Regions from separate parts of the Paenibacillus sp. LK1 genome, predicted to be linked through region 1. Evidence: riboswitches for the same ligand, from Rfam matches in the RefSeq annotation. Region 1 holds a riboswitch; the other holds the start of a gene.
The links. Region 1 has a riboswitch for glycine ahead of gcvT (glycine cleavage system aminomethyltransferase GcvT). Riboswitches for the same ligand answer to the same signal wherever they lie in the genome.
Positions count from the first base shown of each region.

Region 2: it holds a riboswitch for glycine, as region 1 does, so the genes downstream of both, sdaAB (L-serine ammonia-lyase, iron-sulfur-dependent subunit beta) here and gcvT (glycine cleavage system aminomethyltransferase GcvT) in region 1, are expected to answer to the same signal.

Region 1 is NZ_PEII01000006.1:92,639-101,227, reverse strand. Features, by position in the region: gene CS562_RS15120 (PTS mannitol transporter subunit IIA) at 1-90, opposite strand, end outside; gene CS562_RS15115 (BglG family transcription antiterminator) at 87-2,192, opposite strand; gene CS562_RS15110 (PTS mannitol transporter subunit IIBC) at 2,192-3,661, opposite strand; gene gcvH (glycine cleavage system protein GcvH) at 4,234-4,623, opposite strand; glycine riboswitch at 4,971-5,093, shown strand; glycine riboswitch at 5,097-5,197, shown strand; gene gcvT (glycine cleavage system aminomethyltransferase GcvT) at 5,395-6,531, shown strand; gene gcvPA (aminomethyl-transferring glycine dehydrogenase subunit GcvPA) at 6,528-7,883, shown strand; gene gcvPB (aminomethyl-transferring glycine dehydrogenase subunit GcvPB) at 8,024-8,589, shown strand, end outside.
Region 2 is NZ_PEII01000014.1:50,961-59,549, forward strand. Features, by position in the region: gene CS562_RS26160 (YhgE/Pip domain-containing protein) at 1-7, opposite strand, end outside; gene sdaAA (L-serine ammonia-lyase, iron-sulfur-dependent, subunit alpha) at 259-1,203, opposite strand; gene sdaAB (L-serine ammonia-lyase, iron-sulfur-dependent subunit beta) at 1,193-1,882, opposite strand; glycine riboswitch at 1,994-2,135, opposite strand; glycine riboswitch at 2,140-2,263, opposite strand; gene CS562_RS26175 (MFS transporter) at 2,601-3,878, opposite strand; gene CS562_RS26180 (phosphotransferase enzyme family protein) at 3,907-5,043, opposite strand; gene pstB (phosphate ABC transporter ATP-binding protein PstB) at 5,232-5,987, opposite strand; gene pstA (phosphate ABC transporter permease PstA) at 6,000-6,887, opposite strand; gene pstC (phosphate ABC transporter permease subunit PstC) at 6,890-7,798, opposite strand; gene CS562_RS26200 (phosphate ABC transporter substrate-binding protein) at 7,941-8,589, opposite strand, start outside.

The DNA.
Region 1 (8,589 bases):
TTTCAAAATTTGACCTGCCATACGAATCGCTTCGTATTTATCCTGAGCCGTTGCATTCATGATGACTTTATCTTTAGTTAACACACTCATGTTTGAATACCTCCAATTTCTGTTTTGCTGCGGTAAAATCCCGCAAGTTCTTGGGACAAGTAATGAATAAGATCATCCCGGTTGCCTTTTTCAAGTAATGTGATCATTTCTTCCTGCAACAATAGTGCACTGATCTCACTCAGTACTTCCAAACTTTCCTTCGATAACTGTCTGGGTCCTAACATCAAAAGCACATGGCTGACACCTGTCGGGTCTTCCGGCGTGCGCAAAAGCGGCTCTGTCAACTGGAACAGCGTGATTGAAGGACTGTGAATGCCATCACTGCGTGTATGAAACAAAGCGAGGGAAGTCCCCGGAATTTTCTGGCTTCCAACCGCTTCACGCTCCTCCAGCAGCCTGGCAATCTCTTCAGGATTATTTAACACACCAGATTGATGTAAAACGCTGCACATGGCATAGGCCGTGTCAAAAAATCCAATCTTCTGATTATCCAGCGGGAACACTTGAAACTTGCCGATAATCTGTACGATTTCAATCAGGGTCGCTTCCAGTCCAACCGGATCGGAAAATCGTCCTGTTGTCCTTGAAACTGCTTCAGGTGGGGGACTATGTTCCCGCTGAAGCGTCGTTGTCCTGATGAAGTGCCTTAAACGTTCACTTTCTTCTGCCGTCAGCAGTGGGCTCACCTTGTAGTATTGATGTTTATCCATTGGCAGATCCACAGTAGAGAGAACCAGATCATATTCCGTCTTTGGTATACGCGCGGCTTCATACCAGGACACACTGTCCACAATCCGAATCTCGGGAATTTCCTTGGACAGTCGGCTCGATAACATCCGTGAAGATCCGATCCCGCTCGTACAAACGACGACAGCCCTGATTTCACGTTTCAGCACCCGCAGTCGTTCAATGGAAGCACCGAAGTGCATCACCAAAAATCCAATCTCTTCATCCGGAACATCCGTATTGGGCCAAGCCTCTCGCACTGCTTGCTTTACATCCTCAAAGAGTGATTCATAATCCTTGCGGATCTGTTGAAGCAGCGGATTACGGATGAGCTGCCGATCATCCATTCGTTCCAGTACTGGCTCCATATGGGCAATCAGACCTTCACGGAGCAGACGATCCTCATGGAACGAATAATGAGTTTTCTGCTGCATCCGATCTGTGAGGGAACGAACCATGTCAAGTAAGACCAGATCGTCTACGGGCAGCAGACGTGAGGAATGAATCGATTGCTCGATTTCAATCAGCAGCCTGTGAAAATAAGCCTGCTCCTCGCCCACAAACTCCAGCCCAAGCTGGGCAGATAGAACACCGCACAAACGGGAAGCTAAATATTCCGGCACCTTCTGCTCAACATGTAGAGGCATTCCAACGTCTTTTTTGTCTTGTTGAGTGCTCCGACCTATGCCAAAACCTTTGCGAATCCGCACAACGGCTACAGACAATTGGATCAGCAGCTTCATGTATTGACGTTCCGGTATATTTTCCAACCACTCAATATCCGGCTGCCATAACGCGTTTTCGACCGTAAGTACATCCTCATGCCCTATCATTTCCAGAAGCTTGCTGCTTACTTTGGAAACTCCCTGCTCCGCCTGTCTACCGAACAAATCGGATTCATCCAGATATTCAAGAGCGAGCGCGGAAATAGCCATGCGATGAGCCAACTCACTTCCATTGATCTTGACCCCATATCCACGTCTGCGAACCAGCTTCAATCCTGCCAGCTGAATGCGTGGCTCCAGATCGTCCAGATCATTGCTTGCCGTAGATACGGTTACTTTCAGATCTGAGGCCAATGCAAGCAGCTTCACAGGCTCTGATTCATCCAGCAAAATACAAAGCATGAAGAGTTTACGCTCTTCGGGCGTAAACTCCACATATTCGTTAAGCTCAAGTTGTTGACGCAATACGGCCAAATCATCGGAACCGGGATCAATTCGAACCCCGGTTCCCGATTTTTTTTCCAATCTCATGCCAAGGGGCTCAAGCCATTGTTCAATCATCTGCAACTCTCGATGTACAGTACGAGTGCTTACTTTGACCGCAACAGCTATATCGCCAGCAGTTACTTCATGAGGATGCTCCAGCAGGAACTCCACGATCTCACGCTGTCTCCTTGTAATATTACTCATCAGGAGTCGGATTTGAGGCGCTCCACCAGTGCCTCATATTCAGGACTCTTCAGGAAGTTGTCGATGGAAATATGCTCTGCATTTGGAGCCACGGATTTGGCCCGGTCTGTCAATGTTTTCTGTGTGATGACGATGTCGGCATCTTGTGGAATCTCACTGATCGCCGTGTTGGTTACAGCGACATCCACACCGGCTGCCTTCATTTTCTTCCGGAGAATCGAGGCACCCATGGCACTCGAACCCATACCTGCATCACAGGAGAATACAATTTTATTGATATCCGTTTTTACTGTCGAAGAAGCAATATCGGCTGCACGGTCAGCTTCACGATTGTCTTTATCAACGGTGAGGTTGCCCGTTTTGCCCTGATTTTTCATATCTTTCATACGGTTGGACGCACTGTCCAGATCTTCTTCATCGTTTTTTTGTTTACCCGTTTTGAGCAGTATGGATGCTACGAGGAACGAGATGATCGCAGCTACAGCTACCCCTGCAAACATGCCAAGGTATCCACCCTTAGGTGTTAACAACGAGTAGGCAATGATACTACCCGGTGACGGTGCTGATACCAAACCAGCTCCAGTCAGCATGAAGGTCAATGTACCCGCCACACCACCAGCCATCGCAGCCAGAATCAGTATCGGTCTCATCAAAATGTAAGGGAAATAAATCTCATGAATCCCGCCAAAGAAATGGATGATTACAGCACCTGGAGCGGAAGATTTGGCTGATCCGCGACCGAAGAAACAGTATGCCAGCAAAATACCAAGTCCAGGTCCTGGATTGGATTCGAGCATGAATAATACGGATTGACCCAATTCTCTTGCTTGATCCGTAGCAATTGGTGTCAGAATACCATGGTTGATCGCATTGTTCAGGAATAATACTTTTCCTGGCTCAATGATCAGATTGACCAGCGGGAGAAGACCAGCATTCATCAAAGCTTCTACCCCAGCTGATAACACCTTGCTAATCGCTTCAACGAAAGGCCCGATGCCTTTAAGGGCTAGAAGGGCCAAAATCCCACCAATAATACCAGCGGAGAAGTTGTTAACCAGCATCTCAAACCCTGATTTGATTTTGCCATCGACAGCCTTGTCAAACTTCTTAATGACCCAGGCTCCCAACGGTCCGGCTATCATGGCGCCAAGAAACATTGGAATATCACTGCCGACAATAACCCCGATGGTCATGATCGCACCGACTACACCACCACGTTGGCCGTGTACCATGGTACCGCCTGTGTAACCGATAAGCAAAGGCAGCAAATATTTGATCATTGGATCAACCAATAATGCAAAATCTGCGTTAGGGAACCATCCTTTTGGAATGAACAATGCCGTAATCAGACCCCAGGCGATAAAAGCACCCATGTTCGGCATAACCATACCACTTAGGAAACGTCCAAACTTCTGAACGCCAACCCGTATTCCTCCGCTTTTTTCGGACTTTGCGTCCACTGAACTCATACTGAAAACCTCCTCAACATATTAAACCTTGATTCCACTGAATTTTGACAACGATGATCCAGACGAACGAAGGTACAAATCTGCAATAAATCTTAATTTACAACCATATCGTAAATGAAAACGGTATCTTCTACAACGAAATGAAAACCTACTTCCGTCATGAACGTTGATGACAAGATTTAAATTTAAAGGATTGTTCCATATTTAAACCCGTATATTGATCGAAACCTGTTATTCCCTTTCATGTATCATACCCACGAATTGCCCCATTTTAATGACAAATGAAATTGTAAATTTATTCTATTTAAATGAGCTGTTCCTACCTCATTTAGAAATGATGATGAAACATGTTAGATTGATATTTATTTCATCTAATTAGTCTAATTCATCGAGTAACAACGAAAAAGCGCAATGACCTCATCCTGATTCAGATGAGGCAATTGCGCCTAAGTATTCTCCGAATAAGTAATATCACCATTCGGATCTATAATCATCGATTCATTTTATTACCTTAAAAAAACTTTTGCATCAAGCTAAAACTCTCTATCCAATCGGTGAATTGTACCTTAATATTATTCCGTATGTTTACGATACGCATCCGCGTTCATCAACGTGGAAAGTGCTGCTGTCAGGTCGCCCTCAACACGAATCTCGATCATCCAGCCTTCCTCATATGGAGAGTTGTTAACCAGCTCCGGGGAATCCTGCAATGCATCATTCACAGCAATAATCGTTCCACTGACAGGAGAAAACAAATCCGAAACGGTTTTGACGGATTCAATCGTTCCAATGCCGTCTTCCGCTTTTACATCCGATTCCAGGTCAGGCAATTCCACAAACACAATGTCACCCAGCTGATGCTGCGCGAACTCGGTAATACCAATACGTACGGTATCCTCCCCTACGGTCTGCACCCATTCGTGCTCTTCACTGTACAGGAAATCACTTTTCAATTCGCTCATCGATATCCGCCTCGCTTTTCATTAATGAGTGCATGCGTTTCTTTGACCTTAACCTTTTTCCCAGAACATAGCGTATGATATTTTCGATTCAAATGTCAAGATACCTCACAATTTATTTGTTTTTCTTCCTTATATACCTGTAACTCAAATGCACTCTCCCTACATATAATGGTGAATATTAGAAAAGTAAGCGCACTCTTTATAAATAGACGAACGTTATGAAACGAATTAAAAATATCATTCGGCTTTTTTATTCATTTCTATGATATCGTTCTTGACATCAATAGTCGATTCAGGCTTTAATGAGAGTAGTAAATGTGTTTAATTGGTCTATGCAATACCCGCGGATGAATGTAAAGGGAGAGATTACCCTTGACACCCGAATCAGGGTGTACATGCGGTAACGCCGAAGGAGTAAACCACCGACAAGCGGAGGTGAATCTCTCAGGCAAAAGGACTTTTACGGGACGCAACTCTGGAGAGCATCTAATCGCCCTGTGTGGGCGTTATGATCACCCAAGGGGAAACCTGCTGCATCATGCGGCGGGGTAACTCTCAGGTACCAAGGACAGAGCCTAAGAATACAGCGTGCTTCTGGCATGCCGATTCTTTGGCCTGTCCTTTTCCTTTTTCCCAAAAAAACGAAAACAGGTTATAGAGCGGCGCTGCCTATCGCGTCCTTACCTTACTTTTATAATAAAATATGATGCCAGATTCATTGATCCATGGTTATACACTCGGCCGGTTGACGGCCCATGACGAGGTGATTGGATGTCCGATTTGCTTAGAACCCCACTCTTTCCACTCTATCAGCAATATGAAGGCGTACGATGCATTGATTTTGGTGGCTGGGAGCTCCCGGTACAATTCAGCGGAATTCAGAAAGAGCATGAAGCGGTGCGAGAACGTGCTGGATTATTTGATGTATCCCACATGGGCGAATTCACCGTACAAGGTGAACACGCAGAAGCTTTTTTACAGCACATGACCACTAATGATGTAACAACACTCGTTACCGATCAGGCCCAATATACGTTAATGTGTTATCCGGATGGTGGCGTGGTCGATGATCTGCTGATTTATAAACTGAAAGACCAGCAATATATGCTGGTGGTTAACGCCTCCAACATCGATAAGGACTGGGCATGGCTGCAACAGCACATGATGCCTGGCGTAACGATGACCAATGATTCGGATCAAACAGCGCTACTTGCTCTGCAAGGTCCGCTGGCAGTAGATATTCTCAGAACGGTGACAGACACGGATGTGTCTTCGATTGAGCCTTTCCGCTTTGTGGCAAATGCGAAGGTATGCGGCGTTACATTGCTGTTATCCCGTACCGGATATACGGGTGAAGATGGCTTTGAGCTCTACGTTCCTGCGGAACAAGCCGCTGCGGTCTGGAACGGATTGATGCAAGCCGGAGAAGCTCACGGACTTGTTCCCACAGGACTGGGTGCCCGGGATACGCTGCGCTTTGAAGCCAAGCTGCCCCTGTATGGACAGGAATTGTCTGCAACTATCTCACCGCTGGAGGCTGGCGTTGGCATGTTTGTGAAGTTAAATGCAGGACCGTTTATCGGACATGAAGCCTTGTTGCAGCAAAAAAATGATGGACCTGCCCGCAAGCTGGTCGGGATCGAAGTACTGGAGCGCGGCATTCCTCGCCCTCATTATCCCATTTACGCCGAAGGTGTGCAGATTGGTGAAGTGACCACAGGGACTCAGTCGCCTACGTTGAAACGTAATCTGGGGCTGGCCTTGATCGACAGCAAATATGCTGCACTGGGTACCCCGCTGGAGATTGAGATTCGTGGCAAGAAACTAAAAGCCGAGGTCGTGAAGACCCCTTTTCATAAACGGACACGTGCGCCAAAGACACCTACTCAAGGAGCTGATCAAGCATGAGCAAGCATCGCTACATTCCCATGACCGAGCAGGATCAGAGTGCCATGTTGGCAACCATCGGCGTGGAAACGATTGAAGATCTGTTCCATGACATTCCACAGGAGATTCGCTATCAGGGTGAACTGCCTGTTTCCTCCAAACTCGATGAATATGCACTGACACGTCATATGTCGAAGCAAGCGGCAGCGAATGCCAACTTCGAGACACACGCCAGTTTCCTGGGTGCAGGTATTTATGATCACCACGTACCTTCCGTCATTAATCATGTCATCTCCCGTTCCGAGTTCTATACCGCCTATACACCTTATCAACCCGAGATCAGCCAAGGAGAATTGCAGGCGATTTTCGAGTTTCAATCCTATATCTGTGAGTTGACAGGTATGGCTGTAGCCAATGCCAGTATGTACGATGGTGCGACTGCATTTGCGGAAGCAGGCAATCTGGCCGCAGCGGCAACCCGCCGCAAACAACTGATTGTGTCACGCACCGTGCACCCTGAATCCCGTCAGGTATTGCAAGCTTATGCTCACGGCCTCAATCTGGAGATTGTTGAGATTGGATATCAAAATGGTGTAACAGACTTGGATGCCCTGCAAGCCGCCGTGTCCGATGACACCGCAGCCGTCATGATCCAGAGCCCGAACTTCTTCGGCGCCGTGGAAAATGTAAAACAGGCCGCAGATCTTGCCCATGCGCACAAGAGCCTGCTCGTGGTCAGCGCCAACCCGCTATCGCTGGGTCTGCTGGAAGCCCCAGGCAAGCTGGGTGCTGACATCGTCGTTGGCGACGCGCAGCCCCTTGGCATCGCCGCATCACTCGGCGGCCCAACATGCGGATATTTCGCGGTATCCCAGGCTCATATGCGCCGGATTCCTGGCCGCATTGTAGGCCAGACAACGGACCGCAACGGCAAGCGTGGTTTTGTACTCACGCTGCAAGCACGGGAACAGCATATTCGCCGGGAAAAGGCGACGTCCAACATCTGTTCCAACCAGGCGTTACTCGCGCTGAGCGCCTCTGTATATATGTCCATTATGGGTAAACAAGGCATGATCGACGTCGCTGATTTGAATTTGCAAAAGAGCCATTATGCCCTTAACACGTTTACCGCAATTCCAGGCGTCTCTCTTACGTTTACCGCTCCTACGTTCAATGAGTTTGTTATTCAACTGCCTGAAGGAACAAATGTGGAACCACTGCAACTGAAATTGCTCGATGCAGGTTTCATTGGCGGCTATGAACTTGGCCGTGATTATCCTGAGCTCGCTGGACATATGCTGATTGCGGTTACTGAACGACGCAGCAAGGAAGAGATCGACGAATTCGCACGTGTATTGGAGGGATCGCTGTGACTCAGGAAACGACAACAAAGACAACGACGACATCAGCACAAGGACAATCGGAAACGGTAACCTCTATCTCCACTTCGGGCCAACCTGAAACTAACACAACAGTTACTGCTCAAGCTGCCTCTCCAGCACCGGAGCAATCGTTGATTTTTGAACTCAGCAGTCCGGGTCGGGTCGCTTATTCCTTGCCTGAATGCGACGTTCCCCGTCAAGCTGTGGATTCCCTGATTCCCCGGGAAATGCTTCGGTCGGAAGCAGCAGCATTGCCTGAGGTTTTTGAAGTTGACGTCATTCGCCATTACACTGCCCTGTCTCGTCGTAATTTCGGGGTAGATAACGGATTCTATCCGCTGGGCTCTTGTACGATGAAATATAATCCGAAGATTAATGAGGATGTGGCCCGTTACAACGGATTCGCCAAAATTCATCCCTATCAGCATGAATCCAGCATTCAAGGTGCACTTGAGCTGCTCTACACGTTGCAAAATGATCTTGCCGGACTAACCGGTATGGATGCCGTTACGCTGCAACCGGCCGCTGGTGCACATGGCGAATGGACCGGGCTCATGATGATTCGTGCCTACCACGAAGGTCGTGGTGAACAGCGCACAAAAGTTATCGTACCGGACTCTTCTCACGGGACCAACCCGGCAAGTGCAACCGTAGCAGGTTTCGAAACGGTAACGATCCCTTCCCGCGCAGACGGGCT
Region 2 (8,589 bases), on a different contig from region 1:
TTTTCATGTTATCCATCTCCTTAAGTTCTATAACTTTTTCTCCGTCCTATATATCGTATTGATATATGACAGTTAATAATATATCTAATCGATATATAAACGTCAATACCTATTTTCTTTGTGGGCAAAAGCAAAAAAGCCGATACGCTTCTTCACCAGGAAGAATTCGTATCGGCTTTTCGTATCAAGATGGGAGCTCATCACCTTTTTTTATTTTTAAAGGCACACCAAGTTAAAATTGATTTCAGGCCAAAGGCGTTATGCCTTGGCTTCTGGTTCATTTTCAGCAGGAGACTCAGCTTCAGTCTCAGGCTCCGCACGCTTCGCCTTCGGTTTAGCAAGCTTCTCCATCATTTTCCGTCCTGTCGGTGTTTGGGCAAGCCCACCTTGGGCCGTTTCACGGTGCCTGCTCGGCATCGCACTGCCCACTTCCAGCATGACATCAATGACTTCGTCAGAAGGAATGGCACTTCGTACCCCAGCCAGCGCCATGTCGGCGGCAGCCAGCGCAGTTACGGCACCCAGTCCGTTACGGACGATGCAAGGGATTTCCACGAGGCCTGCGACAGGATCGCAGATGAGCCCTAGTGTATTTTTTAACGCGAGGCCAACTGCATGAACCACTTGCTCCGGCGTCCCTCCACGCAGCTCCACCATGGCTCCAGCGGCCATACCGATGGCAGAACCCACTTCAGCCTGACAGCCACCCTCGGCACCTGAGATAAATGAGTTGTTGGCAATGACATAACCGATCGCTCCCGCACAGAACAGACCGTTCACCAGATGCTCGTCACTCCAGCCAAAACGCTCCTGGGAGCTGATAAATACACCCGGAATGATGCCGCAGGAGCCAGCTGTCGGTGTGGCTACAATCCGGCCCATCGAGGCATTCACTTCCGATACACAAAGGGCATACGCCATGGCCAGTGCAGAGGCATCTCCAGAACAAGTCTCGCCTTTACGAATGTACTCAGCCATTTTTTTGCCGTCTCCGCCAGTCAAGCCGCTGCGTGATGTTGTATCTTCTGTTAGCCCTTTGTGTACAGCTTCCTTCATCACCTGATAGTAATCCGACATCTGCCGCACAACATCCACTTCCGGGATATTCGTCTCCTGAACCTGCTCTTCGATCATCAGCTCGGCAATGGTCTTGGACTCTGCTGTACAGATGGTATTCAGTTCATGTAGATGTTTAAACCGCATCCGGCTCGACCCCTCTCTTCAAATCAATCACGCGAATGTCCAGCATATGATCCAGCGACCGCAGACGGTTCAACATCTCAGGATTCGGCACACCATCCATCTCCATCGCTGTCAGTGCTTCACCATCCCGGGCTTTCCGATCCACTTGCATGTACCCGATGTTCACCCCGGACGAACTGATGGTGGAGGTTACCGAAGCGAGCACCCCTGCTTTGTCCGAATGGCGCAGTACAAGTGTGGGGAACTCTCCGCTGATCTGTACACGAAAATCATTCAATGCATGCACCGATACACTACCTCCGCCAATGGAAGCACCGATTAGTGAGCATTGACGGTCTCCATGCCAGAGTTCAATCTTGACCGTATTCGGATGAGGAGCAGGCAGGCCGCTTGTGAAAAACTCTACCTCCATACCCGCTTCCTCTGCATATTGTTCTGCATCCGGTATACGTGGATCATCAGTCACATAATCAAGCAGGCCACCGATCAACGCAAGATCCGTACCATGCCCCTGATACGTATCAGCAAACGAGCCGTATAGAGTTAATCGAGCGCGTTCAGGCGTGCATCCCAGCCACTGACGGGCAATTCGCCCCAATCTTGCCGCTCCAGCCGTATGTGAACTTGATGGACCTGTCATGGACGGACCAATAATTGAAAAAACGTCTTTAAAACGCATCGCAAACCCTCCATTTATAATCGTCATTTTCATCCAGACGTACACCCATAATGTTCCTTTATTACTGAATGATGACATGAGAAAAGGACAGAGAGAGGCCCTAGGCCCTCTCTCTGTCCTCGATACCTGAGAGTTTCATGATAAGCAGCGCGGCGAATCGATGCATTCCTGTATTCACAGGTGATGTCACCCTGCACACCGTGCTGCTTGACCATATACCCCTTGGGTGGCGCAGTTCGCGCACTCTCCAGAGTTGCGTCCAACGATGGTACATTTACCTGAGAGATTAACCGCTGCGCCGGGTGCGTAGCAGCTTGCTCCTTCGGTGCCCGACAGCTGCCATTTTACTCGACATGCTCAGGTCTCTCCCGCTCGCTATCATTCGCTGTATGGAACCATTCTGATCTTGTACCAGAACGATAATTGAAGTTTTTAATACTTTCTCATTAAGATTAATCGACCGGAAGATCAGTGTCAACAAACTTAACGATTTCTTTGCGAATAATTGCTTTTTTCCATTTTATACACAAGATAAACGAACAAACTGTAAACTTTCATCACATGAATGTGTTAATGCGTTTCATCTCGAAAGCGCATACATTGTTCATTTTCTATTAGCCAATATCTGTGTTTAATACTATTTATGTTATGTTCCACTGAACGGTTCGGGTATTCAGGCAACCTTTATTCTGTACTAGAATTGCCGTATTTCTGCCTGTCACCCCACCATCGCCTTGGGCTTCGCCGGTTCATCGTAATACCTGCTTCGGGAAGGAAACATGCTCGTCACCCACAATCCCAACGCAGCTAACAGCATGACCCCAGATACAACTGTATATACCATACGAAGCGACAACTGCTCTGCTATTACCCCTGCAATCAAAATGGAAGCCACCTGCAACACACTTAACACAAGTCCAAGTACACTACTCATTCGCCCCATCAGATCGACAGGGATATTATTTTGATAAAAGGTAACCAGGCCGGTATTCGCCAGTGCGGAGCACAGACCGAGCAGAATAAAGGCAACAGCCGCCAGTTCAAACGAGAATGAACGGGCGAACAGGAAATAACCAAGCGCAACCAGAAGTACACCGCCACCCATCATGTGACGGACCGGCAAATGTTTGGCGAACATCCAAACCAGCATGGAACCTGCCAAATAACCGATTCCGGTGATACTCATTAATGCTCCGTACTGTGATTCAGGCAGGTTCATCACCTGACGGATAAACACCACTTCCTGAGCATCCAGCGACATGCCGACCACCAGAATAATCTGGAACAGGGCATATATACCGACAACGTAGCCCGACTTTCGGCTGAAGCTCAGTACAGCTCTCCAATCCTGGGCAATCATCCGAGGTGTCAGTCTGCTTCCCGTCCCTATATTCTGTTCTCCAAAGCCCAGTTTGGGAAGAAACATTAGAATCAACGCAGAAGCAGCAAAGGAAACCGCATTGGCATAAATGGCTGCTGCCGGAGATAAATATATCAGCATCACTCCTGCAACTGCCGGGCCGGTAATAAATGCCCCTGAGCTGATCAAAGCTTGTAGGGAATTAAAGCGCTTGCGCCGTTCAGCAGGTACCAGCCGGGTAATGTATACCTGAGAGGAAGGGACAAATATAGATGAGGACATGCTGATCAGAAACATCACTGCGTACATCATCCATAGACTGGACATCAGTGGCAGCATCGCCACCAGCATCGCCCGTAGCATATCGGCACCAATCATCAACTGCCGCTGATCATAACGATCAATCAGGCTGCCTGACCAAAACTTAGTGCACACCGAAGCAATCGGCGAGATAATCCACAACCCTGCGACTGCCGCTGGAGACTGTGTCATATTCAATACCATCAGGTTAATCGCCACAATATATATGAAATCACCCAGATTGGATATGCCCACTCCGCTAAGTAGCAATCCGGCATGCTTCCAGCCACCACACTGCCCTTTCGATGCAACTCTCTTTGCACGAATGTTCTTCATAGCGCTACCCACCCACTAGAAATCACAATTATAACTCATAGAAAATACTCTCGTTCTGTACATATGGTTTGCAAAATTTGCTGCATATAAGAGGCATTCGCTCTTTCATCCATTCGTACCTGGACTCATTCTCCATCTGGAATGCAAAATAGCCAAACGTAAAAATCAGCATGAATCCTTCTATTAATCGAATATCACGCTTCGTTAGTGGTCCTGTCTGCTCCGTATAACCCGATAGGAAGACACCCCGTTCCTCCCGATTGAAAATCGTAGCCGCACCTCCGGCATCAAAGAGATAGTAGCCATAACCGTATAAACAAAAATCAATCATGGAAATGCCCTGATCCGTAACTAACAGATTGCCGCGGGTAATATCTCCGTGAATTACTCCCCATGTCTCGGCATTGTGCGGATACGTTTCGAGTTGTCTGTTAATGTTCTCAAACGTCTCACGAATCAGATCGAAATCCTCAGGAGTAAAGATGCCACGTCTAACGCCTTCCTCCAATTGCTCCAGCATGACCAGATTCTCTTTGATCGAACCATAGGCTGGTCGTACTTCCGTTTGCTTCAAGGTAGGGTTATCGCTATCGGTATACATCTCTGAGATGATCGCCTTATCAGCATGCTGTTCACGGTCATTCATCTGCTGCCCGCTTTCAGACTTCAGTGAACCCACCTGTGGCTCAGGAGCTCCCGTTGGTCGTCGTCCATATTGGTGCAATATCTGCAACTGTACACCCAAATCATGAATCTGCGCTGTCGTCAGATGTTCTCCCTGCTTGATATCCCTGCCCTCAATCCATTCCAGAACGGTACAACAGATCTCTTCTCCTGTTTCGTCCAAACAGACAGTGACCCAATCATCCAATGTATTGCGTACAGGTATCTGCACTCGCAATGGGCTGGTAGCCCGTAATTCATGAAGTAGATTCATCTCCGCTTCAAGTGCAGGTCGTGTATGCTGGATTCCCGTCATGCTTGCAAAAGCGGCTTTATGTATTCGCAATAGATACTTCTGTCCGGTTGATTCATCAACCACCTGATACGTTAGATTTTCATTATGTCGGATAAAGGAAATTGCAGGCTTTTCTATGGAATAATGCGAGATAATTTCAGTTGCCATGGTGTCATGGGAAATCTTATGGGTAGTTATGATCCACATCTCCTTCTCTTATCAAATTAAAGGCAGTGTTTACAAATATCGTAGCATGATTGTTTTTATTTTGGCAAACTATTCCATATGTAGAATGATGTAAAAAAGCATAACCCCCGAACGACCTCGCCCGAGTGTTATGCTTCCTTCTATCTCTATAAATCTATCTCGATCTCATACTCCATCCAATGTAACAATTAACCGAAACGTCCCATAATATATTCTTGTGTCAGACGATTGTCCGGGTTGGTGAAAATATGTTCCGTATCTCCGTGCTCAATCATGCTTCCCAGATAAAAATAAGCCGTATAATCCGAGATGCGTGCCGCCTGCTGCATATTATGGGTAACAATCACGATCCGCAACTCCTTCTTGAGCTCCGAGATCAACTCCTCCACCTTACCCGTAGATACCGGGTCAAGCGCAGATGCCGGCTCATCGAGCAGCAAAATCTGCGGATCAACCGACAACGCGCGGGCGATACAGAGCCGTTGCTGTTGTCCACCCGAAAGGGCCAGGGCAGATTCATTCAGTCTGTCCTTCACTTCGTCCCAGAGCGCAGCGCGGCGCAAGCTTTTTTCCACAATTTCATCTAGTGCCTTCTTGTTCTTGATACCGCGGTAGCGGGGGCCAAACGCGATATTGTTGTAGATAGACTTGTGGAAAGGATTCGGCTTCTGCCAAACCATGCCGATCTTCTGGCGAAGCTTGATTACATCTGTGCCCGGCTCATTCAGATCATTGCCATCCATCCAGATATGTCCCTCCGTGCGAGAACCGGCAATCTCGTCGTTCATTCGGTTGAGCGATCGTAGGAACGTGGATTTACCACAGCCGGATGGTCCAATGAGTGCCGTTACACTGGCTTCGGGAAAAGTCAGGCTGATCTGCTTAACTGCCTGAAAATGCCCATAATATATGCTTAACTGTTCCGTACCAAAAGGTATGGCCATGTTGGTTCCTCCTTATTTCGAAGCTGTCATGCGGCGGTAAACCACCCGACCGATCCAGCGTGCACTTAGATTGAACGCCAGTACAAGAAGTACAAGCACGGCTGAAGCGCCAGCTGCTACTTCTTTGGAATCCGGGCCAATGCCTTCACTGTTTACTTTCCAGATGTGCACAGCCAGTGTCTCTGCCGGACGCAATGGATTGATCGGCGACCTAGGACTCGTTGGATTCCAGTCCGTGAAGTCCAGCGGTGGACTACTCATACCCGCTGTGAACATCAGGGCTGCTGCTTCACCGAAGATCCGGCCCGATGCCAGGATCGTACCCGTGATCAAGCTTGGCAATGCCACAGGCAGCAGAATGGAGGTAATAATTTTCCATTTTGACAATCCGAGTGCAAGACCCGCTTCCTTCTGCTCTTTCGGAACGGCCCGGAACGCTTGCTCTGTTGTCCGCACCATAAGTGGAAGATTGAATATAGCCAAGGCCATGGCACCCGATAATAAGGAGAATCCAAGACCAAATGTATTAACAATTAACAAGAGTCCGAACAAACCAATAACGATAGATGGGAACGAGGATAACACTTCGACAACGAGTCGAATAAAACTTGTGATCCGGCCCGGCTTGGCGTACTCAGCCATATAAATACCGCCGCCCCATCCGAGCGGAATTGTAATAATCAAGGTCAGAACAAGCAGGAATATTGAGTTGAATAATTGCGGTCCAATCCCGCCTCCACCTTTGAGCAGCTGTGGTGCACTGGTCAGGAAGTGCCAGTTAATCTGTCCGATCCCACGTACCAGAATGAAGCCAAGCAAACCGAGCAAGAGAACAACAATGAACAGCGCCAGAACAACGATAACGGATGTGGCAACTTTATCTACCGTTTTAGCCTTCATTTTCATACTCGGTTCCTCCTTTCAAGCAGGCGAACCAGAATGACGAAGACAAAGGTCATCACCAGCAGGACAAGCGCCATACTCCACAGTGCATTATTATGAACAGATCCCATGGTGGTGTTACCCATACTCAGGGTGATTACACTCGTTAACGTTGAAGCGGATTCGAGCAGTGATGTCGGTACATGCGGTGCATTCCCGATGACCATCTGTACGGCAAGAGCTTCACCAAATGCGCGAGCCATACCGAGTACAATCCCTGTCAATAAAGCTGGAAGAACGGTCGGGATAATGACACGGTAGATCGTTTGCCAGCGAGTTGCCCCCAATGCGTAGGAGGATTCACGCAGACCTTTCGGCAGTGCAGACAGCGCATCTGCCATAATGCTTGTTACGGTAGGCAAAATCATAACAGACAGAACCAAACATCCGGCTGCAATCCCGACGCCGGCTCCGCCAAACATGCTGCGCAATAAAGGAACGATCACACTGAGACCGATAAACCCGTATACAACGGAAGGAATACCGGACAGCAGCTCAATCGCAGGTTGCAATATCTTTTTACCTTTACCCGGTACAATCTCGGTCATGAAGAGCGCTGCACACAAGCTAAGTGGACTTGCAATCAGAGCTGCAAGCAATGTTGTTATGAATGAACCGGTAATGAACGGCAACGCTCCGTAGGCAGCGGGTTCCCCCGTTGGATTCCACGTTTTTCCGGATAAAAATTCGCGTAAACTTACGCCATTCTGGAAAAAGGTCGACAAGCCTTTGGACGCTACAAAATAAACGATGGAAAACATGACAACGATCAGGAAAACGACACAAATCGACGTATAGATCCGTCCCGTCCACTCTTCCCAATAATGCTTCTCTCTCAAGGGCCGGCGTGGTTTCAACTTGTTGTTCATTACCGTTCCCCCTTCGGTCTGTTCCATAACAACCATCCTTCTATAGTAGAATTCATGCAAAATATGGGATTAATCCAGAGCAAACCGCGCAAAGAGGCAGGACCTGGGTCCGCCTCTCTCGCTGTATGCGCAAGTTCAAAGATTATTGAGTCACAGTGCCTGCTGCGTCACGTTTTACTTTCATGCCGGATACCGGGATGTAGCCAAGCTCCGTCACGTCGTTTTGTTGAATTTCGTCACTCAGGATGTAGTCGAGGAATGCTTTTGTTGCTGCATCCGGATCACCTTTAGTGTACATGTGCTCGTAAGCCCATACCGGATAAGTTCCTGCTTCTACGTTCTCAACCGTTGCTTCTACACCTTCGTATTTCAAAACTTGCAGGCTGTCATCCAGATAGGACAGAGCCAGGTAACCAATAGCGCCAGGCGTTTCAGCTACGAGCTTTTTAACTGTACCAGAGGAATCTTCCTGAATGGAACCTTGGATATCTTCTACTTTTGTTCCCAGAGCAAAGTTCTCGAATGTTGCACGAGTACCGGAGCTGCTAGGACGGTTTACGATAACGATCGCTTGATCTGCACCGCCAACATCTTTCCAGTTTGTGATTTTACCAGAGAAAATGTCGATCAGTTGTTGCTTCGTCAAATCTTGTACACCCGCATCTTTGTTGCTTACTGGAGCAATGGCTACAACAGCCACTTGGTGATCTTTCAGTTCGCTTACTTTTGCTGCGTCATCGATTTTCTCTTCTGCAAATACGTCAGAGTTACCGATTGTAGCTTGTCCGTCA